One region of the Ruegeria sp. CDSC085 genome, then DNA from elsewhere that is predicted to be linked to it. Evidence: riboswitches for the same ligand, from Rfam matches in the RefSeq annotation. Region 1 holds a riboswitch; each other region holds the start of a gene.
What was found. Region 1 has a riboswitch for cobalamin ahead of AC2FJB_RS21290 (DUF4198 domain-containing protein). Riboswitches for the same ligand answer to the same signal wherever they lie in the genome.
Positions count from the first base shown of each region.

Region 2: it holds a riboswitch for cobalamin, as region 1 does, so the genes downstream of both, AC2FJB_RS19240 (DUF1636 family protein) here and AC2FJB_RS21290 (DUF4198 domain-containing protein) in region 1, are expected to answer to the same signal.
Region 3: it holds a riboswitch for cobalamin, as region 1 does, so the genes downstream of both, AC2FJB_RS19670 (hypothetical protein) here and AC2FJB_RS21290 (DUF4198 domain-containing protein) in region 1, are expected to answer to the same signal.

Region 1 is NZ_JBXWNR010000026.1:13,231-23,409, reverse strand. Features, by position in the region: gene AC2FJB_RS21330 (thiamine pyrophosphate-binding protein) at 1-1,501, opposite strand, end outside; gene AC2FJB_RS21325 (GntR family transcriptional regulator) at 1,614-2,318, shown strand; gene AC2FJB_RS21320 (aspartate/glutamate racemase family protein) at 2,315-3,031, shown strand; gene AC2FJB_RS21315 (nucleoside/nucleotide kinase family protein) at 3,078-3,716, opposite strand; gene AC2FJB_RS21310 (ATP-binding cassette domain-containing protein) at 3,713-4,489, opposite strand; gene AC2FJB_RS21305 (ABC transporter permease) at 4,489-5,562, opposite strand; gene AC2FJB_RS21300 (sugar ABC transporter substrate-binding protein) at 5,671-6,690, opposite strand; gene AC2FJB_RS21295 (ROK family transcriptional regulator) at 6,945-8,069, shown strand; cobalamin riboswitch at 8,196-8,394, shown strand; gene AC2FJB_RS21290 (DUF4198 domain-containing protein) at 8,527-9,312, shown strand; gene cbiM (cobalt transporter CbiM) at 9,319-9,930, shown strand; gene AC2FJB_RS21280 (NikL family nickel/cobalt ECF transporter subunit) at 9,927-10,179, shown strand, end outside.
Region 2 is NZ_JBXWNR010000018.1:59,723-69,901, reverse strand. Features, by position in the region: gene AC2FJB_RS19245 (SLC13 family permease) at 925-2,781, shown strand; cobalamin riboswitch at 3,008-3,214, shown strand; gene AC2FJB_RS19240 (DUF1636 family protein) at 3,307-3,681, shown strand; gene cobW (cobalamin biosynthesis protein CobW) at 3,683-4,738, shown strand; gene cobN (cobaltochelatase subunit CobN) at 4,744-8,037, shown strand; gene AC2FJB_RS19225 (ferredoxin-like domain-containing protein) at 8,034-9,155, shown strand; gene AC2FJB_RS19220 (precorrin-8X methylmutase) at 9,155-9,784, shown strand; gene AC2FJB_RS19215 (precorrin-2 C(20)-methyltransferase) at 9,781-10,179, shown strand, end outside.
Region 3 is NZ_JBXWNR010000020.1:4,035-14,213, reverse strand. Features, by position in the region: gene AC2FJB_RS19690 (bifunctional 2',3'-cyclic-nucleotide 2'-phosphodiesterase/3'-nucleotidase) at 1-184, shown strand, start outside; RNA gene ffs (signal recognition particle sRNA small type) at 224-322, shown strand; gene rsgA (ribosome small subunit-dependent GTPase A) at 481-1,506, shown strand; gene AC2FJB_RS19675 (alpha/beta hydrolase family protein) at 1,546-2,466, opposite strand; cobalamin riboswitch at 2,537-2,757, shown strand; gene AC2FJB_RS19670 (hypothetical protein) at 2,849-3,256, shown strand; gene AC2FJB_RS19665 (protein-tyrosine phosphatase family protein) at 3,248-3,760, opposite strand; gene AC2FJB_RS19660 (DNA polymerase III subunit gamma/tau) at 3,932-5,695, shown strand; gene AC2FJB_RS19655 (TauD/TfdA family dioxygenase) at 6,280-6,564, shown strand; gene AC2FJB_RS19650 (YbaB/EbfC family nucleoid-associated protein) at 6,794-7,147, shown strand; gene recR (recombination mediator RecR) at 7,212-7,805, shown strand; gene AC2FJB_RS19640 (histidine phosphatase family protein) at 7,885-8,448, shown strand; gene AC2FJB_RS19635 (hypothetical protein) at 8,586-9,074, shown strand; gene AC2FJB_RS19630 (ribonuclease T2 family protein) at 9,071-9,700, opposite strand; gene AC2FJB_RS19625 (DUF1013 domain-containing protein) at 9,832-10,179, shown strand, end outside.

The DNA.
Region 1 (10,179 bases):
TGTAATACCGTTGATCAAACCCAGCATCCTGACCCGCCTTGATCCATCCGAAGACCGAGTTCGAGAAAACGATCGAGGTGATCGGCATATTGTGCCGGACCATGGTTTCAAACTCACCGCAGGCGAACCCAAACGAACCATCGCCCATGACGGCAAGCGTCTTGACCGAGGGCCGCCCGACATGTGCACCCATGGCCGCCCCCAGAGAATACCCCAGTGCTCCATGCGCGCGATTTGTGATGAAATGCCGCCCTGGTTGCCGCCAACGGTAATGCGCGCTGAAATAGGGGCAGGGGGTGCCGGGATCAGCGACCACAATTGCATCGTCGTCCAGAATGTCCATCAGGGACGCCATGACAGCCTCGGGCCGTATCGGGGTTTCCCGACTTGCAGCCAAGGGGGCAAACGCCGCCGCCTTGGCCTCCCACGCGGCGCGGGCCTTGGCTGTTCCGCTTTGACTGGTCAGGTCCTGCCGTTGCTCCAATGCGTGGGCCAGTGCCTCCAACGCCAAACTAGCATCGGCGCAAATCGCCACTTCTGTCTGATAGTTTGCGCCGATCACCATGGGGTCGCTGTCGATGTGAATGATCGTGGTGTTGCGCCCGGGGCTTCTCCACCGTTCGGTCGTGACCGAACCGGCGCGGCACCCGATGAACAGGACGACATCAGCCTGATCTACCACGGCACGGGTCGCGGGGACACCGCCGTTCGATCCGACAACACCCAGGGCCAAAGGGTCGGTTTCGGCGATGGACCCTTGGCCTGAAACGGTTGTCGCGACGGGCATATCCAACAGACCGGCGACGCGGCGCAATGCATCGGTCGCGCCGGACAGAACGGGGCCGCCGCCACATACCGCGACAGCGGATTTGGCCTGGGCAAGAATGGCTGCGGCTGCTTCGATGGCATCAGGATCGGGGGCAGCCCGCTCTGCGGGATAGCTGCGATGCCGCTCGTCGGCCCAGATTTCCGCTTCGTCCACCTGTGCCTTCTGAGTATCAAACGGCAGTGCCAGGTGGGTCGCACCGGGTGTTCCCGTTGTCATCGCCCGGAACGCCGCACGAACCATGGCCGGAAGCCGGGTGGCGTCGTCCAGAGACGCGTTCCACTTTGTCAGCGGCTGGAACAACGCTGGCTGATCCAGTTCTGTCAAAGGGTATTTTCCGCGACTGGACGTTGCCACATCGGACGTGATCGCCAGGATTGGAACCGAACTTTCATTGGCCTCGACCACACCTGGCAGAATGTAGGTTGCGCCACCGCCGGAAGGGCCTTCGCAAACGCCGGGCTTGCCCGTCACGCGGGCATAGCCATCCGCCATGTAGGCGGCGTGCCGTTCGTCGCGGGTCAGAATGTGCTGAATGCCGTGATCCATTCGGGCGAGCGCATCATAAAATGGCAAGGTGGTATCGCCGCACAGACCGAACATGTGGGTAACGCCATGCGCCTCAAGCATGCGTACCATTGCCTCGGCTCCGGTCAGGTAATTCGTTCCTGTCATCGTTCGCGACTCCTTCGATTCACAATTGCACACAGTGCTGTATACAGTTTTGTATATTGATTTCAAGAACTGTGTGTGGCACCTGTGAATCAACGAAAGAAAGGCGGGGTTTATGGCAGGTCCACGCGTCGATGATATCTATGATCAGGTCAAAGCCATGGCGGTGTCCTTCCGCCTGCGCCCCGGTGACCGCCTGAACGAGGTCGCTCTCTCCAGAGACCTGGGCGTCAGCCGTACGCCGTTGCGTGAAGCGTTGAATCGTCTGGTCGCCGAACGGCTGTTCGATTTCCGCCCAGGGCAAGGGTTCTTTTGTCGTCCCTTGGATGCGCAAAGCGTGTTCGACCTTTTCGAGCTGCGGCAGATCATCGAATCCGCGGCGGCCCGATCAGCCTGCGCCAAGGCGACGGATGCAGACCTGCAAATGCTGCGTGATGAACTTTATGAAACGGGCATCGACATCACCGGCCTGACGATCGAAGAGGCAGTGACCCGGGACGAAGCGTTCCATCTGGGGATTGCAAAACTGTCCGGGAACATGGAGTTGTTGCAAACTCTGACACGGATCAACGAGCGTATCCGCTATATCCGCTGGATTTCCATGAGCATGGACCGGGTGCAGAAGTCCAAGGACGAACATAAACACGTCATGCAAGCTCTGCTGGATCGGGATGCAGATGAGGCGGCACGGGTTCTGGCGGCTCATATCACGAAACGAATGGATCAGGTGCAGGACGCTGTGCGTCACGGGATTACCAGCATCTACATGGAGGGGGCCGAAGACATTTCGACCCGCATTATCGAGGAGGCGCAGAATTGATCATCCAGGGCGGCAAATCCATTTATGGCGCATCGGTGGGAATCCTCATGCTGGACGCGCAATTCCCAAGAATTCCCGGCGACATGGGCAATGCTCAGACCTGGCCGTTTCCGGTGCTGTACCGCGTCGTCCGGGATGCCTCGCCGGACCAGGTTGTTCGGCATCGGGCCGAAGGTATGCTCGAGGTCTTCATCGACGCCGCGCAAGAGCTGGTCAAAGACGGCGCGGATGGCATAACAACCAATTGCGGGTTCTTGTCCCTGTTTCAAAAGGAACTGGCCGAGGCTGTTCCGGTTCCCGTCGTCACCTCGTCCTTGATGCAGGTCGAATTGGTGAACCGCATTCTTCCTGCGGGAAAACGGGCCGGTGTACTGACCATTTCGGCGTCTACGTTGACCGAAGACCACTTGCGTGCCGCCGATGTCCCCTTGGATACGCCAATAGGCACAACCGAGGGTGGGCGAGAGTTCACCCGTGCAATTCTTGGCAATGAACCGCGTCTGAATGTTCAGAAGGCCCGGGAAGACAATGTTGAGGCCGCAATCGCGTTGGCCTCGGAACACCCCGATCTTGGGGCGATAGTTCTGGAGTGCACGAATATGTGCCCCTATGCGCCGGATATTCAGCGGGCGACCGGGCTGCCGGTGTTTTCAATCGTGTCTTTCGTGACTTGGTTCCAGGCCGGTCTTGTTCCGCCGGTATACCGGTTCTGACCTCTGGCCTTCCATCAAGACGGATTTTGTTGGCCGCAGGGAAAACTCAAGTCAGGGCCAGATCGCCGGATACCGAATTTCGGATCACACGTTCCGCATTCGGCAGATCGTTGGACTGCGCACGGTCCTTGGCGGCTTTTTTGTCCAAACCGTGGCCGATCCATCTGTTGGTCAGGCGGGTTTCAAGTGTTTTTAAATCGGTGTCCAAAAACACCTTGAATGTCCACAGTTGGTGAAGTTCCGACCAACCCGGTTCATTCAAGAGAAGGTAATTGCCTTCAACCAGAACAACGCGCTGATCCGCTGTGATCATAGACCGCGCAGCAATAGCCAGATCGAGATTTCGGACAAACTCGGGTACTGCGACTTCTCCTTCCGTACGCAATCGACCAAGCAATGCATGAAAGCCGGCAAGGTCAAAGGTTTCGGGGGATCCTTTGCAGTTCAGTAAGCCGCGATCCTTCAAGATCACGTTGTCATAATGGAAGCCGTCCATGGAAACCAGGCCGGTTGCGACGCCGCGTAGATTGAGCTCTGTGGTCGCAAGGCTGGCCGCAGTCGTTTTCCCCGATCCCGGTGGCCCGGCTATCGCGACAAGATGCCGGTCTTGCAGCGGCGGCAAAGCTTGAACAGCATCCGCGATTCTGCTTGCTAGCGCCTTGGGGGTGGCAAGTTTGCCAGTCACGCGGCCTGATCCTCGGCGGGCGGTTCCTTGGCACCGGTCATGAACGCCACCGCGTCGGACATCGTGTAATCCTTGGGATCAACGACACACAGTCGTTTGCCAAGCCTGTGCACATGAACCCGGTCGGCAACTTCGAAAACATGAGGCATGTTGTGACTGATAAGGATGATCGGGATACCGCGAGACTTCACATCAAGGATCAGTTCAAGAACGCGACGGCTTTCCTTTACGCCCAGTGCGGCCGTTGGCTCGTCCAGGATGATGACCTTCGAGCCGAACGCCGCGGCCCGCGCCACGGCAACACCCTGACGCTGACCCCCGGACAGAGTTTCAACGGCTTGATTGATATTCTGGATTGTCATCAGGCCCAGTTCGCTCAGTTTGTCGCGGGCGAATTTCTCCATCGCCGGACGGTCGAGCATTCGGAACCATGATCCCAACGGCCCTTTGCGCCGGATTTCGCGCCCCATGAAGATGTTGTCTGCAATCGACAGGGCGGGGGACATCGCAAGCGTCTGGTAGACCGTTTCGATACCGGCTTCGCGCGCGTCAATCGGGGAATGAAAGTTCACTTTCTGGCCTTCCAGCCAAACCTCACCTTCATCCGGCACCACCGCGCCTGATACCGCCTTGATCAGCGTTGATTTGCCTGCGCCGTTGTCGCCGATCACGGCCAGAATCTCGCCCGGCATCAGATCGAAATCGCACTGATCCAGCGCCGTTACCTTGCCGTAGCGCTTCACAAGGTTCCGTCCTTTGAGAATAGGTTCCATCAGGCTGCCACCTTTCTGATCCACTGGTCGACCGCGACCGCTGCGATGATAAGGATGCCGATCAACAGGAACGTCCATTGCGCATCAGCGCCCAGCAATCGAAGCCCAAGTGTGAAGACGCCGACGATCAACGCTCCGAACAGCGACCCAAGAATGGACCCGCGACCACCGAACAGGGATATACCTCCGATCACGACCGCCGTTATGCTTTCAATGTTTGCCAACTGTCCTGACGTCGGAGACACGGACCCAATGCGACCAATCAGGGCCCAGCCCGCGAAAGCGCAGATCAGCCCGGACAGCATGTAAACTGACATCAGCGTGCGATGCACATTGACACCGGACAGCTTGGCGGCTTCCGGATCATCACCGACCGCATAGACATGCCTTCCCCAGGCGGTATGACGAAGCGCGTAGGAAAGCACGAGGATAAGCACCAGCATGAAGATCACGCCGACGGTGAATACAGCCCCGCCGACGTTAAACTTGGCACCGAACAGTTGCAGGATGCTGGCATGTTCCTCGATCTCCTGTGACCGGATGGTTTCGTTCTGAGAATAGAGGAAATTTGCCGCGAGAACGATTTGCCACATGCCAAGCGTCACGATGAACGGCGGCAGTTTGATGCGGCTGACAAGATAACCGTTCACCGCGCCGATTGCTGTGCCAACGAAAAGGCCACAAATGATCGAGACCGATGGCGGCAGCCCATACCGGAAGGTGAACTGACCCATCACAACCGACGACATTACCATGATTGCCCCGACGCTAAGGTCGATACCTGCCGTCAGGATGACAAGGCTTTGTGCCGCAGCCACGATCCCGACAATCTGAACCTGCTGCAGGATCAGGGTCAGCGCAAATGGCGAGAAAAACTTGGAGCCCAACAAGACACCGAAAATGACGATGGCAGCCACAAGAACGATCAACGGCACCAGAGAGGGGTTCACATGCAGAAAATGCTGAACCGTTCCGACAAACCCGCGGTGGTGATCGTCAAATTCGGCAATCTGTTCCGGGCTGCCTTTTGCAGCGGCTTCGAAGTCGTCTGATCGTCGTGAAGTATCGGACATAAAGGTTCCCCCAAAGCGTCAGGTCACTGACGACTCTAGCAAGTTTTCGGGCGAATGGGTGGCTTGAAAAGCGGAAGGCCGCCCTCTGCGGCCCTCCGGGTGATCAGGTCAACCCCAGCAGAGGTCCATGCCTTCTTTGACCGAGATTGACTCGACGCCACCAGCGGCCTTGTCCGTTACAAGCGCCACGCCGGTGTCAAAGAAATCCTTACCGGGTGTGTTTTCAGGTTTTACACCTTCGTCCGCCCATTTCTTGACGGCCTCAACCCCCAGTGATGCCATCAACAGCGGGTATTGCTGCGACGTTGCGCCGATAACACCATCAGCAACGTTTTGGACGCCCGGGCAGCCTCCGTCCACGGAAACGATGAGTACGTCATTTTCACGTCCGATGGCTTTGAGCGCTTCATAAGCGCCTGCCGCCGCAGGTTCGTTGATGGTGTGAACAACGTTGATCGTCGGATCCTTGGCCAGTAGGTTTTCCATCGCGCGGCGACCTCCTTCTTCGTTGCCGGCAGTGACATCACTCCCGACCAGACGGGGGTCATCTTCATCGCCGATCACGTTCGGGTCTGCCAGATCAACACCGAAGCCCTGAAGGAAGCCCTGATTGCGCAGCACATCCACTGTCGGCTGGCTGACGGCAAGATCCAGTGTCGCGATTTTGGCGTCGTTGGCGGCGTCGCCCAGCGTGGCTTTGGCCCATTGTCCAATCAACAGCCCGGCAAGGAAATTGTCCGTGGCGAACGTTGCGTCAGCCGAGTCAATGGGTTCCAGCGGCGTATCCAGAGCGATTACCAGAACCCCTGCATCCCGCGCCTGCTTCACAGCCGGAACGATGGATGATGTGTCCGAGGCCGTCAGCAGAATGCCTTTGGCGCCGTCCAGAATGCAGGTCTCAATGGCTTGCACCTGCGTTTCATGGTCACCGTCGACCTTGCCCGCAAAGGCTTTCAGCGTCATTCCCAGCTCTTCCGCCTTCGCTGTCGCGCCCTCCTTCATTTTGACAAAGAACGGGTTGGTGTCCGTTTTGGTGATCAGGCAAACAGTTTCACCTTCCGCCATTGCACTGCCAGCCATGGCAGCAGCTGCCAGCGCTGTCGCGCCCGCAAGTCTTGCAAGTTTCATCGATAATCCTCCCAGTTTTTCTAATGCCCATGAGGGCACGAGAGCGATCAGGCAAAAATAACCTGATCCCATGAGAAACCATCACAAGAATCAAATATTGAGTCAATAAATAACTCACTCTTATTTATTATTGACAGGGCGGGTCGGCTTTCTCATTCTCAAGCAAGAAAGGGGTGGTCGTGCCTGAATATTCATCTCAGACAAACTCGATTGGCTCGCACGGGTCAGAGGTGCGCGGAACGAACCAAAGCGGCATGCGGGCCCGAAACGAACGCCTTGTGTTATCTCTTGTCCGGCGCCATCAGGCCCTTGCGAAGTCCGAAATCGCGCGCATGACGGGACTGTCGGCACAAACGGTTTCCGTCATTATGCGTCTATTGGAAAAGGATGGGTTGCTTCTGCGCGGTGAACCGGTTCGCGGGAAAGTCGGGCAGCCTTCTGTTCCCATGCGCCTCAATCCGGATGGTGCGTTCTTCTTTGGGCTTAAAGTCGGGCGCCGCAGTACCGAACTGGTTTTGACTGACTTTGTCGGAAACGTGCGGCAACGAGAGAGGCGAACCTATGACTATCCAACGCCGAATGCCACTTTGGATTTTTCCAGAGAGAGTCTTGGGAAAGTGATGTCGTCCATGTCACCTGAGTCCAAAAGCAGGATCGCGGGGCTCGGAATAGCTATGCCCTTTTACCTGTGGGACTGGGCGAAGGCTTTGCAGGTTCCTCAGGAAAAAATGGACCCGTGGCGCGCGTCGGACTTAAAAGCGGACCTGGCTCTCAGCTGCAATATGCCAGTTTTCCTTCAAAATGACGCGACAGCGGCCTGTGGTGCGGAATTGGTTTTTGGCCCGGCTGACGGGCCAAGAGATTTTTTGTATTTCTACGTCGGCTTCTTCATTGGCGGCGGGGTGGTCCTCAATGGCTCGATCTTTTCTGGTCGGGGAAACGCAGGCGCGCTCGGTCCTTTGCCTGTTCCTGATGACGCTGGCGGTGTGAAGCCGCTGATTGACGTGGCCAGCCTTTATGTGCTCGAGCGTGCAATCACGACAGCAGGGGCAACCTCGCATTCTTTATGGGAATCGACCGAGCATTGGGATGTGCCAAAAGCTCAACTGGAGAACTGGTTGAATAAGACCGCGAGCGGGATTGCCTATGCGATTGTATCATCATGCAGTCTAATCGACTTTGAGTGCGTAAAGATTGACGGCTGGATGCCGCCGGACATCAAGGCGCATTTGGTTGAATTGGTCGAAAACAAACTGTCCGAGGTTAACCTGACCGGTCTTGAGCGCCCTTTGGTGGTGGCGGGGGCCGTGGGCCCGGATGCGCGCTCGCTGGGCGCAGCAAGCTTGCCGTTGTCGGAAAGGTATCTTTCAGAAGCCTAGAAGTGTATTTCCCCTTCTTCCACTGATGCTTACCGAAGCACGTCAAACCACACCAGACTTCCCAGGTTCATAACTTTTTCGACGGCCATCACAATTGATCGTTGACGGAGACTGGGATTGTCTGGCAAGCCGCTGGACATGTCCGGTTCCGGGGCGCGCTCTGGAATCAATAGGGAATGCGGTGCGGGCTCAGGCCCAATTCCGCAACTGCACCCGCAACTGTAAGCGGCGAGCAGGGCTGAAACGCCACTGGGGTTTTCCCGGGAAGGCCAGTCCGATGCTTTGACCCGCAAGTCAGGATACCTGCCGGGCATGTGCCCCCATAAGGGGTGCTCCTCATCGGCGACGGGATGTGCGTCGGACCAGGATGCCTGAAAGGGCAATTTGGCGTTGGATGTCCCGCAGTCAAAGTGAATTTCGCACCGGGATTGGCGCGACGGGACAAGGACGACTGTTCATGAAAAAGCTGCTCAGTGCAGCCGCTGCCGCGATGGCACTTCCTGCCATGGCAAATGCGCATTTCCTTTTGGAATACACCACCGACACCATGATCGAGAAACCCGGCGATGTGCCGGTCAAGCTGATCTTCTGGCATCCGTTCGAGAACGGTCACGTCATGGATATGGAAAAGCCGCAGGAATTCTATGTGATCCACAACGGCAAAAAAACTGATTTACTTGGTACGCTGGAACCTGTCCGCTTCACCGGTGGAGAAAACGAGGGGGCGGCATTCAAAGGCAGTGTTCCTGTCAAACGTTCGGGCGATTACGTGCTGGTGACGGTTCCTCAACCTTATTATGAGGAAGCCGAAGACATCTATATCCAGCAGTTCACCAAAGCGTTCCTGAACCGCAACGCATTGCCGACCGACTGGATGAACCCTGTGGGTCTGCTGACCGAGATCATACCGCTTAACAAGCCGACCAACATCATCGCGGGTTCGACCTTCACGGGCCGTGTGATGGCTGATGGTCAGCCGGTTGCAGGTGCTGAGATCGAGATCGAGTACATGGCCGCCGAACCTGGCATGGAAAGCTCGGCCGCTTCGACACCGAAGGTGTCACCAATGCCGGGTGGTGCCGTGGTCGCCATATCGGACGACAACGGGTACTTTTCGTTTGGCGTTCCAAAAGCCGGTTACTGGGGTTTCGCAGCACTAGGTTCAGGTCCAGTGACCGAACATGAGGGTAAAGAACTTAGTCAGGATGCGGTCATCTGGATCCGCGCCTGGGATCTGGAGTAAACCCAAATGCACATCGTCGACGGAGCCCTTTCCAACCCGGTCGTGGTCGGCGGTGCCGTCGCCGCTGCGGGTGGGATTGCCATGGGCCTCAGGTCACTGGATCTTGACCGCATCCCCACTGCCGGAGTGTTGTCAGCCAGTTTCTTCGTGGCATCGTTGATCCACGTACCCATTGGTCCGTCATCGGTACATTTGATCCTCAATGGCATGGCTGGACTGCTGCTTGGCTGGGCCGCATTCCCGGCTTTGTTCGTCGGGCTTTTGCTGCAGGCGGTCTTTTTCGGCTTTGGCGGATTGACGGTGTTGGGGATCAACACCGTCAATATCGCTTTGCCCGCGGTGGTGGCCGGATTGTTGTTTGGTCGTCTGATCGCGCGTGGGACGCCTTTGCAGGGTGCGATCTGGGGTGGCTTGGGCGGCGCATTTGCCATTGCGGCGACGACCGGCATGGTCGCGACTTCACTGGCACTGTCGGGGGATGAGTTCCTGCCCGCTGCCAAGCTTGTTTTCTTTGCACATATACCTGTCATGGCCATCGAAGCGATCTTGACCGGGTTCGCCGTTTTGCTGGCGCGCAAAGTCAAGCCCGAGCTGTTTGTCAGAGGAGCGACCACATGAAGCATCTGGTTATCACACTGGCTTTGTGCTGTGCGCCTTTGCCTGCGCTGGCGCATAAAGTCATAGCCGGTGTTTTTGTGTCCGGTAATGCGATAGAGGGTGAGATCGGTTTTTCCAGCGGCGATATGGCAAGCGATACCGAAGTCATTGTTACTGGCCCGGATGGGGCAGAGCTGGGTCGCACGGTGACGGATGCAGACGGGTTTTTTATCTACACTCCGAACTCAGCCGTGGCGCATACATTCTTTG
Region 2 (10,179 bases), on a different contig from region 1:
ACATAATCGTCGTCTTGGACCAAATTCGATCAGTCACATCATCCATTGCCTCTCAACCGGATGCATGCACCTACTGTGGCAGTTCACCGAAATAGCCACTCAGGTAAGCTATTATTGCACCTATAACGCCGACCACAATCACAATTGAGATTAAAGCACCGCTGCCCCTTGAGTAGTAACCCATCGTCAGTAGCCCGACGACAAAGATGCCAACCAAAAAATAGAGTACAGTGTTGTCCATGACGAAACCCGTGCCGCAATGACGTTTAGTCACAATATGATAGAATTTCGCGTCATGTCTAATCAAGAAAAAGCCCCGCACTATGGCGGGGCGGTCACTCGTTACCCCCTCATCCCCCAAAAAACCCGCGTTGTTCGGAGGGAAACCAAGTGAACAACGCGGGCATACAGTTAGGGGTAAATTGTGTACGGCGTTAATTGCACTTTGGATCAAAATTCCCCGCGCCGCCCTAATCTGGGATGGTAGGCAACGCGGGGACTTAGTCTGGTCATGGGACTGCCCAGACTAAATGGGGCAAGTGTGTTACGGGTCGTGTCGCTTGTTGGATCAAACTGTTGCAATTTGCGTTCACCTGCATTTGAGGGCGCTGTTCAACCAGCCAGTTCTAAGTTTTCCAACAGAACTTTTGCCAGCATTCCGTTTGTGTTGAACCGTCGGACCCATGCATACCGCCCGCTTAAACGTTCGACGCGCTGAACCGCGTGCGGGACACCACGACCACAGGGTTTGGTGTTCGTCAAACGAGGTTTTTACCACTACTCAAACCGCCATTCTTAGAGAAATATTATGTCTCGAAGTGAGTGAAAAACGAAACTTCATGACAAGGCGAGAAGGATGAACTAGGAATCTAACAAAGAAAAAGTTCTGGACGTATTGTGGAACACATTGCCTTTACCTTTGAGATGGGGGTCGTTTGTACCCTTCTGGCTTTCACCGTTTTTTTGTTCGTCTCCGAGATCATCAGGATCGACCTTTCCGCCATATTGGTTCTGGTTCTCATAGGCTTGCTCAGCTACGCGCCCGGGCTGGGAAATCTGGCGGATGTAACCCTTCTGTTCGACGGCTTCGCATCCAATGCCGTCATCTCGATCATTGCGGTAATGATCGTCGGTGCTGGTCTGGACAAGACGGGGATCATGAACAAGGTTGCTGCCGTTATCCTCAAATATGGTGGCAAATCGGAAGGCAGGGTTGTTCCAATCATCTCAGGAACCGTTGGCGTCATTTCTTCGTTCATGCAGAATGTCGGCGCCGCTGCTCTGTTTCTTCCCGTTGTCAGCCGTATTTCTTCGCGGTCAGGTATACCGCTGTCACGACTGCTGATGCCGATGGGATTCTGCGCCATTTTGGGTGGCACAATGACGATGGTCGGGTCGTCTCCACTTATCCTGCTGAACGATCTGATCTTGACGGCAAATGACAGTTTGCCGGCCTCTCAGAAAATGGAGCCCTTCAGCCTGTTCTCGGTCACACCGATCGGTGCAGTTCTGATTCTGACGGGAATTGGTTACTTTTTGCTGTTGGGACGCTGGGTTTTGCCCGTGGCTGAAGGGCCTGACAATACGGGCACCGGACAAGGGACAAAGGAATACCTGCAAAGGGTCTATGGCCTCAAAGCCGACGTGTTCGAAGTCGTAGTGCCCGAGGACAGCCCCTTGGTCGGAGAGATTCTGGCCGACATCAACCACGAAAACCACCTGTACATCATTTCCACCTTCTATCGCGGCAAAACCTCGATGGTTCAGGTTTTGACAGCCGAAATTGCGGCCCCGTGTCGGCTGGCCATCGTCGGCCGCCGTTGGGAGGTCGAGACGTTCGCCAAGAAATACGGGCTTACCGTTCTTCCGGATTTGGACATTTTTGTCGAAGAGTTCGCCCCCACCAATGCAGGCGTGGCCGAGGTGGTCGTCACGCCAGACAGCAAGCTGATCGGCAAATGCCCCCGCGAGCTTTTGTTCCGCAAGACCTATGGCATGTCGCTGCTGGCCATTCACCGCGGCGAAGAGACGCTGAGCCATGTCGAGACCGAGGATCACGAATCCACTCAGATCGGGCTCGAAAAGTTTCAGGCCGGTGACATGCTCGTGGCGCATACCAGATGGGACAACCTGATGCGGATCAAGCGCGACCCGGACTTCGTCGTTGTGACAACGGACTTCCCCCAGGACGAACTGAGGCCGCAAAAAGTCGGCTGGGCCCTGGCATTTTTCGCCATTTCGCTGTCATTGATCCTGTTCACGGACGTCCGGCTTTCGCTCTGCCTTCTTACCGGAGCGGTAGGCATGATGTTGACCCGTGTGCTCAGCGTGGATGAGGCATACCGCGCGGTCGGGTGGAACACCGTATTCCTGCTCGCCTGCCTCATACCTTTGGGACAAGCTGTACAGAACACAGGCACGGCTGCGTGGATCGCCCAGCAGATCATGATAATTCTGGACGGCTGGCCGCTCTGGTCGCTGCAAACCGGAATCGCTGTTCTGGCGACTGCTTTTTCTCTGGTCATGTCAAATGTCGGGGCCACTGTCCTGCTGGTGCCTTTGGCGATATCGATTGCGATAGCGGCTGGTGGGAATCCATCGGTTTTTGCACTGACCGTCGCCATTTCCACATCGAACAGCTTCATCATCCCAACCCATCAGGTAAACGCATTGATTATGGGTCCGGCAGGATACAAGGTGATGGATTTCGTGCGTTCCGGCGGGATCATGACTGTGCTGTTTCTGGTCGTTTCGCTGCTCATGATCAACGTCATCTATTAGCGCGAGAGGATCCGGGGTGTTCGGCGGTCTTTTCCCATCATCGGGACAGGTTCTGTCGAGGCATCAGCTCAACACAGTGTACGACCCTTGTAGAGATACCGTTCGTCGCCGGGCCCATCTCAGGCTGAACCCCGGACGACATGCCGCCCATCGACGCCCACAGGTCGCTTTCTACTCCTCCGCATCATTGTTACGCGCGACTCGCTTGACAAGCAGGCCAGCGGTGCCGCATGTCCCTTTCGTTGGTGTCGGTGACAGCCGATGAAAAGGGAATGCGTCAACGGTCATGCCGCCAAACGCAGCCGCCCCCGCGACCGTGAACGGAGAGGATGCCCAATGCCACTGGCCCAAAGGCCGGGAAGGCGGGACATCCGACAGAGGCCCTCCTCTGGCATCCGCAAGCCGGGAGACCTGCCAACAACCGAAGTTGAAACCGGGCGGGGTGTTCCGGTGTCGGGTCCGTGACCAATCGTGGCCCGCATGAAACCCCGTCCCCCGCGAAGAGGATTTGGGGGGATGAGAGACATGACCGAGACCACACCAGTCGAGTTGCTGGTCTGTACCACCTGCCGTCGCGGCCTGCCTGTCGAAGATGACGCGCAACGCCCGGGCGCTTTGTTGCACAAGGCCCTGGAACAGGCTGACCTGCCCGACGGTGTCACCCTGAAAGCCGTAGAATGCTTGTCAAACTGCGATCAAGGTTGTTCGATCGTATTGCGCGGCGGGCCGGGCCGCTGGACCTTCGTCTATGAAAACCTGAGCGAAACAGATCATGTCGACGTCATTGTCGACGGTGCGACCAAGTATCTGGCCACTGAAGATGGTTTGGTGAAATGGCGCGAACGCCCCGAACATTTCCGAAAAAACTGTGCCTCGCGCATTCCCCCGATTGGAGCCTGACATGTCGAACCTCGAAAAACTCCCCGTTACAGTGATCACCGGCTTTCTGGGCTCGGGCAAGACCACGTTGGTGCGTCACCTGATGCAGAACCCGCAGGGCAAGCGCCTTGCTGTCGTGGTCAACGAGTTCGGCGATGTAGGCGTCGATGGCGACATCCTGAAATCCTGCGCCATTCCCGATTGCCCGGCGGAAAACATCATGGAACTGGCCAATGGCTGCATCTGCTGCACCGTGGCAGATGATTTCATTCCCACCATCGAGGCCCTGATGGCTCTGGAACCGCGCCCGGATCACATTCTTATCGAAACCTCGGGACTGGCGCTTCCCAAACCATTGCTGAAGGCGTTTGACTGGCCCGACATCCGCTCGAAAATCACCGTGGACGGCGTGATCGCCCTGGCCGATGCCGAGGCTGTAGCCGCCGGTCGCTTCGCGCCCAATGTCGAAGCGGTGGATGCCCAGCGCATGGCCGATGACTCGATCGATCACGAAACGCCCCTGTCCGAGGTGTTCGAGGATCAGATCTCCTGCGCCGACATCATCCTGCTGACCAAGCCCGACCTCGCCGGCCCTGAAGGCGTGGCAAAAGCACGCGAGATCATCGCCGCCGAGGCGCCGCGTCCCCTGCCCGTGGTCGAAGTGGCCGAAGGTGCGGTGGACGTTCGCGTTGTGTTGGGTTTGGAAGCCGCCGCCGAGGATGACATCGACGCCCGCCCTTCGCATCACGACGGCCACCATGATCACGAGCATGACGATTTCGAAAGCATCATCGTCGAGTTGCCCGAGCAAGCCGATCCGGCCCAACTGGTGGCCAAAATCGAACGCCTAGCCAATGAGCTGAACATCCTGCGGGTCAAAGGGTATGCCGCCGTTCAGGGAAAGCCCATGCGTCTGTTGGTACAAGCCGTGGGTGCGCGGGTACGTCACCAGTATGACCGTCCGTGGGAACCCGGCGAAGAACGCCGTTCGCGTCTGGTCGTCATCGCCGAGCATGACGATATCAAAGAGGCGGAAATCCGCGATATCCTCGTGGGTGTGCGTGAGGCTGCCGAGTAAGATCCATGCACGTCGTCTTCCGCGAAAGCCACGGACTCGAGGAAACCGAGACCCCGACCGATCTGGGCCAGAGCCCGGCAGAACTGGTAGTGCTGTCTTTCTCGGACAGCGACCTGGGTGCTTTCGCGGCGGGCTGGCATCGTGGTGGCGGACCGGATGGGCGAATGCCGACCCTGCGGCTGGCCAATCTGACAGCTTTGAAACACCCGCTGTCCGTTGACACCTATGTCGAGCAGACGCTCGAGGGCGCCAAGGGCATTCTGATCCGTCTGATCGGTGGCGTGCCCTACTGGTCCTACGGCCTGCAGCAGGTTCTGGCACTGGCGCAGGCCAAAGGCATCGCTCTGGCCGTCCTCCCAGCGGACGGGCGCGAGGATACGCGGTTGGATGACTATTCCACCTTGCCCGTCTCGACCCTGCGGCGGCTGGCGCATCTGTGCGATACCGGCGGCGAGGTCGCGGCACAGGCCGCACTGGCACAGATGGCTCTGGCGGCAGGGCTTTATGCCGGTCCGGTGATGGGCGCCAAGACCTTGCCCGAATGTGGCGCGTGGTGTCCGGATCGCGGCGTAATCCCGGTGGAAACCGCGTTCGAAGATAACGCTAAACGCATCCTCGTCACCTTCTACCGCGCTTACCTGACCTCAGCAGACACCGCCCCGATCGCCACCCTGATCCGCAGCCTGCGGGCCCGTGGATTCGAGGCGATGGGCCTGTTTGCCCCGTCGCTCAAGGCGCCTGTGGCCGCCGACTGGTTGCGGGAACAGGTTTTTGCGCTGAAACCATCGGCAATTGTCAATGCCACTGCCTTCTCGGGCAAAGGTGCGTCGGGAACATCGCCTCTGGACGCAGCAGATGTGCCTGTGTTTCAGGTCACTCTCGCCACCTCGCGCCGCAAAGCGTGGGCCGAAGCAGAACGCGGGCTGTCCCCCGCCGATCTGGCCATGCATGTGGTACTGCCCGAGGTGGATGGGCGGATCTCGGCGGGAGTCGCGTCTTTCAAGGAACCCGGCAAACGCGATCCTTATCTGGAATACGCGCGCTTTGCACATCGGCCCGAACCGGACCGGATCGAAGCGATCATCGACCGTGTCTCGGGCTGGCTTGCACTGAACGACAAACCCAAGGCAGATCAGATTCCCGCGCTGGTCCTGTCCACTTATCCCGGCAAAGACTGGCAGATGGCCCATGCGGTTGGCCTTGACGCGCTGGCCTCGGCCCAAGCGATGCTGTCCGATCTTCGCGAAGAAGGCTATAACATCGCGACTGGCGAGCCGATTGCCGACACTCTTCTGGACGCACGGATTTCGTGGGCGCTCGAGGATTATCTGGATGCGCTTGCGGATTTGCCCGAGACCCTGCGCACCGATCTGCACACCGCATGGGGCGCGCCCGAAGATGATCCGGCCTGTGCCGATGGGGTCTTCCATTTCACCGCACTGCGACGCGGTAAGGCGCTGGTCGCGCTGCAACCCGAACGCGGCACGCCCGAGCTGCGTGATGACGACTATCATGACCTCTCGCGCACCCCGCGCCACAGCTATGTCGCCTTCTATTTGTGGCTGCGCAAAGGGTTGGGCGTGAACGCGCTGATCCACATCGGGGCACATGGAACGCTGGAATGGTTGCCCGGAAAATCGGTCGCTTTGTCTGCTCATTGCTGGCCCGAGGCGCTGATCCGCGATCTGCCGGTGATTTATCCCTTTATCGTCAACGATCCCGGTGAAGCCGCGCAAGCCAAGCGCCGGATTGGAGCGGTCACGCTGGGCCACATCCCGCCCCCGATGAAGGAAAGCGGCACGCCGGATCGGATGGTGCGGCTTGAATCGCTGCTGGATGAGTTTTCGAACGCCGACGGGCTTGACCCCAAACGCCGTGACCGCTTGCAGGAAGACATCCGTGATGAAGCGCAGGCCATTGGCTTGGAAAGCGATCTCGGCCTTGATCAGGCAACCTGCACCGCCGAAGCGATCACACGTATCGACCGCTTTGTCTGTGACATCAAGGAAAGCCAGTTTGGCGACGGGCTGCACATCTTCGGGCGCGTGCCCGAGGTGACGGGCAATTTCGATCCGGCCCCGTCGGCCCACGCTGAACGCGACGCGCTGATCAAAGCGCTCGGGGGCAAACGGATCGATGCCGGGCCTTCGGGTTCACCCTATCGTGGTCGGTCAGATGTTCTGCCCACCGGGCGGAACCTTTACACCACTGACCCGCGGTCGGTTCCGACCCGTGCGGCCTATGCGCAGGGTGTGAAACTGGCCGAGGAACTGGTGCGACGCCATCTTCAGGTAGAAGGCGATTACCCAAAGGGGCTGATCGTCGATCTGTGGGGGTCAGCCACCATGCGCACGGCGGGCGAGGAATTTGCCATGGCCTTGCACCTGCTGGGCGTCAAACCCGTATGGGACAAAGGGTCCGAGCGGGTTTCCGGCATCGAGGTTCTGCCGATCACTGACCTGAGCCGCCCGCGCCTGGACGTGACCTTGCGGGTGTCGGGCCTGTTTCGGGATGTTTTCCCGACGCTGTCCGCTTTGTTTGGCCAAGCGGTTCGCGCATTGGCCGCGCGTGATGAGGCGGCGGACTGGAACCCCTATGCCGGGCAGGAGCCGGTGGCGCGGGTCTATGGACCTGCGCCCGGAAGCTATGGCGTCAACATGACCGAACTCTCCGAGGTGTATACCGACGAGGCCCGTGCACAGGCAGGTGAAGCGTGGCTTGAGGCCAGCTCTTTTGCATTGGAAGGCGAACACATATCGCAGGACAAGGACGGTATCACCCAACGCGTTGCAAATGCGGACAGCTTTGTCCACTTGCAGGACCTGACCGAAACCGATCTTCTTCTGGCCAACGATTATGCCACACACGAGGCGGGTTTTGCCGCCGCCAAGAAGATCGCCGGCGGAACCGCGCAGCTGTACCATCTGGACAACACAAATCCGGAAAATCCTCGTGCCCGCACCTTGCCTGAAGAAATCAGCCGTGTCGTCCATGCCCGCGCCGCCAATCCCGGCTGGATCGCCGGGATGCAACGCCATGGTTTCCGCGGAGCCGCTGAAATCGCAGCGACGCTGGATCATATGGCCTCATTCGCGCATTTGTCCGGCACGGTCGCACCACATCTATTTGACCTCTACCACGATGCCACGCTGGGCAACGCAGAGGTGGACGCGTTCCTGCAAGAGGCCAATCCCAAAGCTCGTCAGGCCATGCAGGACCGGTTCCGCGCGCTGCTGGAGGCCGGGCTTTGGAACACGCGCCGGAATTCCATCCGGGCCGATTTGGAGGAATTGAGATGAGTGCACCAATTGTTCAGGGCTGGTGCCCCGGCGCCCATCGTCCGATGATGTCCGGTGACGGTCTGGTCGTCAGGGTCAGGCCCCGGCTGGCGCGTCTGGACGCCGATCAGGCTCTGGGACTGTGCGATCTGGCGGACCGCTTTGGCAACGGCTCGATCGATTTGACCAATCGCGCCAATCTGCAAATGCGGGGCGTCGACGAGGAAGACCACCAGTCTCTGCTCAAAGAGCTTGCCGCGCTGAACCTGCTGGATGCGGAACCCGGCATCGAAATACGCCGCAATATTCTGGTTACACCGCTCTATCAGGCGGGCGATTTGACCGCTCGGTTGACCCATGAACTGATTGGCCGGCTTGCAGACCTGCCGGCGCTGCCTGCAAAATTCGGCTTTGCAATCGACACAGGCCCCGAACGTCTGCTGGCGTCGGATTCGGCGGATATTCGTCTGGAAACCGTTGCAGACGGCCTGATCCTGCGCGCTGACGGGTGCGAAACCGGGCGGAGCGTGACCGAGACCGACGCCATTGACCACGTGATCGCGCTGGCAATGTGGTTTTCCAAAACCTACACACCCGAGACACGCCGCATGGCGCGTGTCATCGACGCCCTGCCGCAGGAATGGCAAGGGTGTGCGCCCGGTTCTGTTGGCGCAAAGCTTCAACCCGGCCCCTGTGAACTGGGTGCTCTGTACGGCGCGGCTTTTGGGTCGCTGCCTGCGCGCAAGCTGTATGATCTGATCGAGGACAGCGGTGCTTGCGCCCTGCGCGTCACACCGTGGCGGCTGATCCTGCTGGAAGGCGGGGCGGCGATACCTGCCTCGGCGTTTGTCGAAGATGGAACCGATCCGTTGATGACCACCGACGCCTGCCCCGGCGCACCGTTCTGCCCGCAGGCACAGGCAGAGACGCGCGACGTCGCCCGCGCATTGGCTTCGCGTGTTTCCGGACGTCTCCATGTTTCAGGCTGTAGCAAGGGATGCGCCCGCATGGGCCCCGCTGACATCACATTGGTAGGCGATAACGGACGATTTGATCTTGTCAAACAGGGCCGCGCGGGGGATGAGCCCTGCCAGCGCGGGCTTGACCCCCAAACACTCATGACCATGGACTTCACCTGATGCCCTATACATACGAAACCGATGGCGCAGCGATCTACAAGGAAAGCTTTGCCACCATCCGGTCCGAGGCTGATCTGGACCGGTTTTATGCCGATGAAGAGCAGGTTGCCGTTCGGATGATTCACGCCGCGGGTATGGTCGGGCTGGAAGAGTTCGTGCATTTCTCACCCGGCTTCGTGCAAACGGCCCGTACTGCATTGGAAAACGGTGCACCGATCCTGTGTGATGCGCGCATGGTCAGCGAAGGCGTCACCCGCTTCCGCCTGCCCGCCGATAACGGGGTGATCTGCACCCTGCACGATGAACGCGTACGCCCGCTGGCCGCCGAGATGAGCAACACCCGTTCCGCCGCTGCGCTGGAGCTGTGGCGGCCGCATCTGGAGGGCGCGCTGGTCGCCATCGGCAATGCGCCCACCGCGCTTTTTCATTTGCTGAACATGCTGGAAGACCCGGATTGCCCGCGCCCTGCCGCGATCATCGGCTGCCCGGTAGGCTTTGTCGGTGCGGTGGAATCCAAGGATGCGCTTTGGGAAGCCCAACCGGTGCCGTCCTGCATTGTCAAAGGCCGTCTGGGCGGCAGCGCCATCACAGTGGCGGCCGTCAACGCCATCGCAAGCCGGGCAGAATGAAGATGGGCACCATATACGGTGTGGGCCTTGGCCCCGGCGACCCGGATTTGATGAGCGTCCGGGCGGATCGCCTGCTGCGCAATGCAAAACATGTGGCGTTCTTCCGCAAACCCGGTCGCAGCGGCCAGGCACGCAAGATCGTCAACGGGATGATCCCCGAAGGTGCGATCGAGTTCCCTATGGAGTATCCCGTGACCACCGAGATCCCGGTGACAGATCCGCGCTATAACGAATTGCTGGCTGCGTTCTACGAAGACTGCACCAAGCATCTCAGGGCCCTGTCCGAACAGGGTGAGGACGTGGTTGTTCTGTGCGAGGGTGATCCGTTCTTCTATGGCTCGTTCATGCATCTTTACAGTCGTCTGCGCGAAGACGCGCCGGTTGAAGTTGTACCC
Region 3 (10,179 bases), on a different contig from region 1:
CCTGCCACCCGACCCGTTGGCCCGGCAGCCTTATCCGTTCTCTCTGATGCCGAAATCAGGGATGACGACCATTCTTCGGACAGGGCCCGGTGCTTTGAAGTATGTCGGCGAATTGAAGAGGTTCGCCCCCAAAATTCTGGAACCTGACGAAAACGGTTTTGCACGCATTCGCCTGACGCTCTGACGGGTTGTCATTTGCCGAAGCCTTCCCTATATCCAGAGTCGAGAGGTTGGCGCGGGCGAGCGCCTCGCCAACCTGGTCAGGTCCGGAAGGAAGCAGCCACAACGAGCCCCGCTTGGGTCGATGTCCAACCTCTCACTTTTCGAACCTTAGCCGCAGGAGGGCTTTATGATTGTAGAAAAGACCCTTCGGGCAGCACGGTTCTGACCTCACGGTATCAACTGACTGCCTGAACACATGACCCGGGGATGAGCGATCGCCATCCGTCGGGAGTACTGTTTCTGACGACAGGCAGACCAATGTTTATTACACTTTCGGACCTGGGATGGTCCTCTCACTTTGCTGCGCAACACGCGGCTTATCCTTCCTGCACACCTTTTCGCATCACTTCCGTTCATCGGGACCGCCTGATCGGGCTGAACCCGTATGGTGAAGTCCCGTTGCTGACCCTCGATCAGTCAACCGGCAGCTATGCCGTTGGCGATTGGGTTCTCACCGACGACGACAAACGCGTGCGCCACTTGCTCGACCGGCGCAGCCTGCTGCACCGACGCGCCGCCGGTACAGGTGCCGCGACGCAACTGATCGCAGCCAATGTCGATGTGCTGTTCATCGTCAGCTCGTGCAATGCCGATTTCAACCTGCCCCGGCTGGAACGATATCTGGCGCTTGCGCATCAGGCCGGGTGTTACCCGGTCGTTGTTCTGACAAAGGCCGACAAATCAGAGGACCCTGATAGTTTCTCGGGGCAGGTGCAATCACTGGACCCGTTCTTGACGGTTCTGGCGATCAACGCGCTGGACCCTGCAGAAGTTGAAAAGGTTCTGTCCTGGTGCTCCAAAAGCCAAACCGGAGCGCTGGTTGGCTCGTCGGGCGTTGGCAAGACGACACTTGCCAATTCCATGACCGGTCAGGATCTCACCACCTCGGGCATTCGCGAGGATGACGCGCGGGGCCGGCACACAACGACCGCACGCGCACTGCACCGGATGCGCAACGGCGGCTGGTTGATCGATACACCCGGAATGCGCGCGTTGCGCCTGCTGGACGCTCAGGACGGGATCGACGAAGTTTTCTCGGACCTTGCCGAGTTGAGCCGGGACTGCCGTTTTGCGGATTGCCAGCACAACTCCGAGCCCGGATGTGCCGTGCAAAAGGCGATCAGTCACGGCACGCTTGATCCGGTGAGACTGGACCGGTGGCGCAAGCTTCGGCGCGAAGATCGGCGCAACTCTGAAACAGTCGCACAGTCCCGCGCGCGGGACAAAGCGTTCGGTAAGATGGTCCGTGGCGTCATGAAGGAAAAGAAACTTCGCAACCGGTGATCGTTGGACGGTGCCCGGCCCGTCCTGCGCCGCGTCTGGTCAAGCGATCAGTCGCGGCCAAACCGCTGCGTTGCGCCGGGCAAATGCTCCGATATGACCAACCTCAGGCAACCCGAAATCGGCGGGGCTCAGCAGGTGACGGTTGGCATCGGGGCCGTAAAGATCCGCAAGCCGCCAAACCGCTTCCGGCGGCACCATCTGGTCGTCCTCGAATGCAAACAAATCCACGGGCACTCCAGTTTCCTCCCAGTGCGCCGCAGGTAAGTCACGCCCGATTTCAGGTACATAGCTTAACGGCGCTGTACACCATTTGCGCCACTGCCAATAGACCGATGCCGGCAGGTCCGAGCCAAACCCGATCGCCTTTCCGGGAAGGTAGCCAAGTGCTCGGGCCAAAAGCGGGGCATGGCCGTACCAGAACAACCCTGCCAAACCCCGATAGGGCCACGGATGGTCGCTTAGGGTCACAAGCCCCGAACACACACAGATCATCCGGTCAATCAGATCGATATCCGGTTGTACTGGCCCCAACATCGCGCCGACGGAATGGCCGATGGTCCAGTGTTTCGCATTCGGGAATCGCCGACGCATTTCCGCCCGTGCCGCGGGCATGTCGATCAAGGCCCAATCCGCCATGGTCGCACGCGAATCTTTCAGGCGGCCCGTTAAAGAATACCCATAATCCCTATAGTCATAGGTCAGGCAGGCCATGCCCTTCTCAGCGGCAAGCCATCGTGCGAAATGGCGGTAATAATCACGCGGCACACCCGTTGCACTGTTCAGCACGACGACGATTTCGGGCGAAGTTACCGGGCTATACAATCGGGCGGACAGCGTTTTCTGCCCGGACGGAAACCGAAACTCCTCGGTCAATACCGTTTGCTCTGTATCCAACATGATCTCTGGCTTTTCGCTTGGTAAATCCGGCTTCCGAACCTCAACACCCTCGACACTATGCATGAACCAACATCGTATCCAGCATGACCAAGCGTCCGGTCAAAAGATCGGCTTGACTCGGTGCGTGCTCAAACGCTAGCGGTTGTGTGATGGTTTCCGGCCTCCACAAAGGGTCGGGATGAAAAGGGAACACGGTGCGGTAATGTCTGGTCATACAGGCAACAACCAAATCCGCGACTGCCCCCGCAACTGTAAGCGGTAAGCGATGCCAAAACACCACTGGCCCAATGGCCGGGAAGGTCGGCAAAGCAATGACCCGCAAGTCAGGAGACCTGCCATCGGAAACGAAACCGAAACTCGGGCGGGGTGTCCGGGCAGGTCCTGACGGCATCACGCTGTCCCACCTGTCCCAAATATCCTGTCCGCCACGCGCGGAGGGCGCAGGATGATCTGGAAGACAAAAACGCGTGAATACAGTGCAACAGTATGTCAGCGGACGGGCAAAACCTGCCCCGCTTTGGCGCGGCTGGCGCGCTCGATATCCGAAGCCGTGACGCAGGCGACCTTGGCCACAAGTGACGATTTGGAGGTTGAGGGCAGCAGTGAGCTGTCGCATTGCGCCGAAGGATGCCATGCAATTTTCCGCGCGCGATCAGAGAGCATTCGTATCTTTTGCGGGACGCAGCCCGAAGCCGCAATTGAGCCCCTGAACGGCTATGCCGACTTGATCTTCGGAAACACGTTCAGTGCGATGCCATCCGGCGTCGTAAAAAACCCACCCTGCGCGATGATCCAGGTTTCCACGATCCGGCCTCGAAAACCCGTTTGCGGGCCCGCGCAGATGTCAATCTGATTCCAGACTGACCCGTGCCTGGGCACGCCGAGAGGCCCAGGCCAGTTGCGCATCCGTTTCGACAGCGCAAGGACGTACCGCCCGCAATCGTTCCAGCGCTGTGTCCGCGCGTTCGCCGCATTCGACCATCAGCCGCAGAACAACCATACCTGACCTGCCACAGCCCCCACGGCAGTGCACCAAAACGCGACCTCCACCTGACAGCGCGTGCCGGGCTGCGGCGCTGACAGACGGCCACGCGTCCTGAATCGCCTGTGTCGGCGCTCCGAAATCTTCGATCGGAAGGTGAACCCATCGGCTGGCGCGGCTTTGAATGTCGCTGCCGAAATCCTTCGCGCCATCCTGAAGCATCTCGACATCCGTTGTCATCGATACAACAAGCCCCGGCTGCCAGGCTGCGATCGTATCCAGATCGCTGAAATAATCCCCGCCACGTCCGGGCATCGAGGTCAGTGCAAGCGTTCCGCCTCCGACTTGCAGGGCGTAGATCACCAGCTGCGACATGAAACGTGTCCTCCCCAAAGAACTCTTTACAACAATGAGTCATTAAATTTGCTAACGCAGTTTAGTGCGAAAGCGACTCGTTTCTAAATCAAAAATCATGACACCACGCTGTGGACGCGGGCAGCGGTGGCCACTACGCTGTGCCCAAGCACCGAATCCCAACGAGAAGACATGACAGACAGCTCCAGCCCCGCCTATCAGGTTCTCGCCCGCAAATACCGCCCGGAAACCTTTGCCGATCTGGTGGGTCAGGATGCCATGGTGCGCACCCTGAAAAACGCGTTCGCGGCCGATCGGATCGCGCAGGCCTTCATCATGACCGGCATTCGCGGCACCGGCAAAACCACGACCGCGAGGATCATCGCCAAGGGCATGAATTGCATCGGTCCGGACGGAACCGGTGGCCCCACAACCGAGCCCTGCGGTCAGTGCGAACACTGTGTCGCCATCATGGAAGGTCGCCATGTCGACGTGATGGAGATGGACGCCGCCAGCCGCACAGGCGTCAACGATATCCGCGAGATCATCGACAGCGTGCGCTATCGCGCCGCCAGCGCACGTTACAAGATTTATATCATCGACGAGGTTCACATGCTCTCGACCAGTGCTTTCAACGCGCTGCTCAAGACGCTGGAAGAACCGCCCGCGCACGTGAAGTTCATCTTCGCGACCACTGAAATCCGCAAAGTGCCTGTCACAGTACTGTCCCGATGCCAGCGCTTCGACCTGCGCCGGATTGAACCCGAAGACATGATTGGCCTTCTGAGCAAGATCGCCGAAGCGGAAAGCGCCCAGATTGCCGAAGACGCGCTGGCACTGATCACCCGAGCAGCGGAAGGATCGGCCCGGGACGCGACCTCGTTGCTGGATCAGGCGATATCGCACGGGGCTGGCGAGACGACCGCCGATCAGGTCCGTGCAATGCTTGGACTGGCGGACCGTGGCCGCGTTCTGGACCTTATGGATATGATCCTGCACGGCGACGCCGCGGGCGCACTTACCGAGTTGAGCGGGCAATACGCCGAAGGCGCGGACCCGCTGGCGGTGCTGCGCGACCTGGCCGAGATCACGCACTGGGTGTCCGTCGTAAAGATCACACCTGACGCGGCCCAGGACCCGACAGTTTCTCCGGACGAACGGACCCGGGGCCAACTCATGGCCGAGGCTCTGCCGATGCGGGTCCTGACCCGGATGTGGCAAATGCTGCTGAAGGCGCTCGAGGAAGTCTCCGCTGCCCCCAACGCGATGATGGCCGCTGAAATGGCCGTTATCCGCCTGACTCATGTGGCTGATTTGCCCAGCCCCGAAGAGCTGATCAAGCGATTGCAGGATAACCCGCCACCGCCGCAGGGCGGGCCCAACGGCGGCGTGCCCATAGCCAGACAGGGTGCGGTTCCAACGCAAGCTGGCGCGGCCCATCCGCCTGCCTACGCGTCGCCCCCTCGCGGTGCCGGTGGTGCGCCGGTTGCAGCTCTGGCGCAGGATGCTCAAACGGCCCTTGCGCGGTACCCGACCTTCGACCACGTGGTCGAACTGATCCGAACCAATCGCGACGTGAAGTTGCTGGTTGAGGTGGAAAACGGCGTGCGCCTCGTGTCCTATCAGCCCGGACGAATCGAATTCACACCCGCCGCTCAAGCACCGGCGGATCTGGCTCCACGGCTGGGCTCTGCCTTGCAACGCTGGACAGGAAACCGGTGGGCGGTCTCGATTGTCTCGGATGGGGATGCACCCACAATTGGGGAAGTACGGGACGAGGCCGAGCTGGCACTGAAATCCGAGGCTGAACAACACCTTTTGGTTCAGGCTGTGCTGGCGCAATTCCCCAAGGCGAGAATCACCAATATCGAGACGCCGGAACAACGCGCCGCCAAGGTCGAGACCGAAGCTCTTCCCGAAGTTGAAGACGAGTGGGACCCGTTCGAGGAAGACTGACCTTGCAACCCGTCATCTCGTGTCACAAGTGATACTCATCGACTCTTCCCGTGATTACACCGTTCCACAACGTGAGCGAGGGATTTCATGCGAGCGTCACCACTGCATCCAATTTTCGAATTGATTGTTCACGACATCGACCTGCGCGAAGTTGCAGGTGATACCTTGTATCCTGACACTCGGCAGGCGTTCGAAACCCACTCAGCGTTGCTGTTTCCCAAACAATCAATCCCGGATACATACCATGTTCGCATCGCCGAACTGTTTGGCCGTTGGAGAATAGAAGAGCCGTGGCGGCGGCACACGACTTTGAATTTCAGATTTCCGAACTGACCTAGAAAACAAAAGACAGCCTTTGCTCAAAGGACGATCTGCGCTTGCTGGATTTGCAGGCAAATTTGTTGTGATATGTTGCGGCACACGGACAGTATGTTCCTGCCGACGCCTGCACTGATCAACATTCTGACGGCCAAGGCCGTGCTCCCGTCGGGTAACCCGACCGAGCTCGCATCGACCCTAGCGGCGCGGGCAGATATGCCGGATCAACTGAAAATACACTGAAGGATGCCATTATCTGGCACCGGTTGTCTCATTCCCGATCAAAGATTTCAGCCGATCTGGCCGAACTGTCAAAAATAACCAGATGGCAGGATTGCCAATGGCGCGCGATCTGGCCAAATCCTGTATTCATCGCTTCGCATGCCTTTGCTATCGAAGGGATAGGGCATCATGAAGGTCAGACCCTGCTGGACAACGCAATCACGTTCTGCACGCAGCCCGAACAAGTCTATTCCCACAAGCGGTCAGTCGGCGACGTTCTCATCTGGGACGAACGCGCCACGATGCATCGCGGCCGTCTCTGGAACTAATACCACCCAGGAACCCTGAAATCCATTTGCTGCTCTGTCAGCGACGCCGAAGGTTCAAACCGCGTTCGAGAAAACTAAGAACCAACCCTCCCGCGCCCGCCACGGTCTATCGGCTGCGCCGATACCCCTGAGCGGCCTTGCCAAAGACCTTGACGACGGGCGGGACAACCCTTGTGCGATGTGGCCGCTGCCCGTATCTAGAGCGCAAACGGAGACACAGGAGAATACTATGCTGAAAGGACTCGGCGGGCTTGGCGGTCTGGGCGACATGGCCAAGATGATGAAATCCGCACAGGACTTGCAATCCAAGATGACCGAGATGCAGGAAGAGCTGAACAACATGATGGTTGTCGGTGAATCCGGTGCTGGCCTGGTCAAGGCAACTGCGACCGCCAAGGGTGAACTCAAAGGTCTGGATATCGATCCGTCCATCTTCAACGGTGACGACAAGGAAGTGGTCGAAGATCTGATCCTGGCCGCCATCAAAGACGCGCAGACCAAGGCCACCGAACGCTCGCAGGCCGAGATGGCAAAACTGACCGAAAGCATGGGCCTGCCCGCAGACATCAAGCTGCCGTTCTGATACACCCTCCTGACGGATCATCGGCCGGGCACCTGGGCCTGGCCCTTTTGCAGGAGCGCCCGGGTTGAGTTCCAACAGCGATATAGACAATCTGATCGACCTGATGGCCAAGCTGCCGGGCCTCGGCCCACGCTCGGCCCGCCGCGCCGTTCTGCATCTGATCCGCAAACGTGCCCTGCTGCTGACACCCCTGTCTGATGCCATGCAGCAGGTCGCGATCACCGCCCGGGAATGCCTGAATTGCGGTAACGTGGGCACTACTGACATCTGCGATATCTGCGACAACGAGGCCCGCGCGACCGGAGAGTTGTGCGTGGTTGAAGACGTCGCCGACCTCTGGGCGATGGAGCGCGCCGGTGTTTTCAAAGGCCGCTATCATGTTCTGGGTGGCACGCTGTCGGCGCTGGACGGGGTCGGCCCGGACGAACTGCGCATTCCCCGACTCAGGGACCGGGTCACGGCCGAAGGGATTACCGAGGTCATTTTGGCGCTCAACGCGACCGTCGATGGCCAGACAACCGCCCACTACATTGCAGACCAACTGGAGGGTCAGGTGCGCCTGACCTCTTTGGCCCAAGGTGTGCCGATCGGCGGAGAGCTGGATTATCTGGATGACGGGACGATTACGGCGGCGCTGCGGGCGCGGAAAGAGATCTAAATCAGCTTTGTCAAACCGCACCCCTATTTTTACGCCAGTAAGAACAACACCCCTCGGGCATTAAATTGAGGTACGCATCTTGAGCAAGTATCCAGAACTTTTTGTCCTGAGACATGGCGAAACCGAGTGGAACAATCAGGGTAAGTTCCAAGGGCGCAAGGATTCTCCGTTGACGGAAAATGGCAAGTCTCAGGCTCGAAAACAAAACGAGATACTCAAACAAGTCCCGGATGCACCATCGCGTGTTTATGCCAGCCCACAGGAACGGGCTAAACACACCGCGCGTTTGGCAACCTCACCTCATCATGAGGTGATACATGACGATCGGCTTATGGAAATCGCGTTTGGACAATGGGAAGGTGCAACGAGGGATTTCATCCGAGAGCAAATCGACTGTTCCTATGAAAGCTATCATTGGTATTTTCGCAGCCCGGGCGGAGAGAACTTGGATGACATCTGCGGTCGCGTAGATTCTTTTCTGAAGGAACAGGTAGAGCCAGCGATCATCGTAACCCATGGCGTTACATCATTGGTGCTGAGAGGGCTTTGGTTGGGCCTGGATTTGGACACTCTGCTACGGCTACCGAGAACACAAGGGTGCGTGTTTCACCTTGCTAACGGCATTGAAACCATATTGAGCTGAGCTCATGGATTGGGCTCGAATTCAGGTTTGCCTCGCTTTCAATACCGGGACAGCCATAGTTCAAAAAAGCAACTTTGGATGATCACTAAACTGCTCTAAGGATAGATAAACTCAGCGAATACTTTGGAGCACTCCTCATGACCCGTCTTCTTGCGCTTGCTTTTGCTACATTTTCTGCCACCGCCGCCCTTTCACAAGAGCTGATCGACAAAGGCTACGTCGAAGGCTGGAACATCATGATGGACCCCGCACTTGGCAACGGGTGCCTGATCCAGACGGTGTATCAGGATCTCTCGGTGGTGCGCCTTGGCTATGACGCACTGGACAATCGCGGGTACTTCGCCGTCTACAACAAGGCTTGGGGCGACATTAAGCAGGGTGAGAGTTACCCGATCCGGTTCGATCTTGACGGCAAAAGCCATGATGCCACGGCCATCGGGTTCAACGAACGCGACGTGCCGGGCGCGACCGTGTTTTTCACCGATCGGAGCTTCGTGAACGCCATCGCTCAGAACAAGACAATGACGGTCTACAATCCGGCAGGTGAGGTGGTGATGGCCATTGACCTCAAAGGGACCGCCAAGGCTTTGGACTATGCGCGGGACTGTCAGAACAAAAAGCTCTAACGAATCGGATCAAAGAGCGCGTCCTTGGCGGTGCAATCACGGATCACGTCCCGACCGCAGGGCACGGAATCCAGATCGCGCGACAGGCACACGCGGACCTCTTCGATATAGCCCTGTTTGCAGGTGATCGTGATCATGTCGCGCTCCAACTCCGGGTTGGCTTTCAGGAATGCCTCCTCGACCACCGAAGCGGGCAGTTTGACGGATGAATCCAGCTTGCGGAACACCTGAGGGCGCTCGACCGCTTCATAAGCCCGCCGGGACAGGGCAAAGTAGTCGGACGCCGACAATCCCGAACATGTGCCGTGTTTCTTCCATTGATGCCAGGCAAGGCCGGAACTGCCCTGAATATCCTCCATTTCCCGCGTCATGCGGCGCGAAGGTGGGCTTGCGGGGGTACGGCAGTAGGACGGCCAGCCCTGATGGAACTGAGGCCACAGCCCGTGCAGAACCCAACCGTGATCATGGCGTGAATCGCATTGATCCGATCCGCGCGCATCTCCTTCGCGGGCGCACCAGTTGGGCGACCAGCTCAGCGACAGAACGTAGTAGTCAAACTCGCCTGCCTTTTCGCCCTCGGCCAGCGCAGCCACCGCGCTGAAGACCCACAAAACTACCCAGCGCATTCGCCTCTTCCCTTCTTGCCTTTGCGCGACTATATACGGGCCAAGTTCCCCGACAACGGAAACCTGCCCCAAGAACCAAGGGGCCGCCGAATTCCGGCGACGGGACAGATGTATGTATAGGAGACGGGCTGATGGCAAAACCGCTTATGGCCAAGGCAACCGCCGTATGGCTGGTGGACAACACCACGATCAGCTTCAAGCAGATCGCGGATTTCGTAGGAATGCACGAGTTGGAAGTGCAGGGTATCGCTGATGGTGACGTCGCCGCCGGCGTAAAAGGCTTTGACCCGATCGCCAACAACCAGCTGACCCAGGACGAGATCGAAGCGGCACAGAACAACCCGCTTCACAAGTTGAAGCTCAAGTTCAACCCGTCAGCCGCTGGCGAAGAAAAGCGTCGCGGTCCGCGATACACGCCACTGTCGAAACGTCAGGACCGTCCGAACTCGATCCTGTGGCTGGTCAAGTTTCACCCGGAA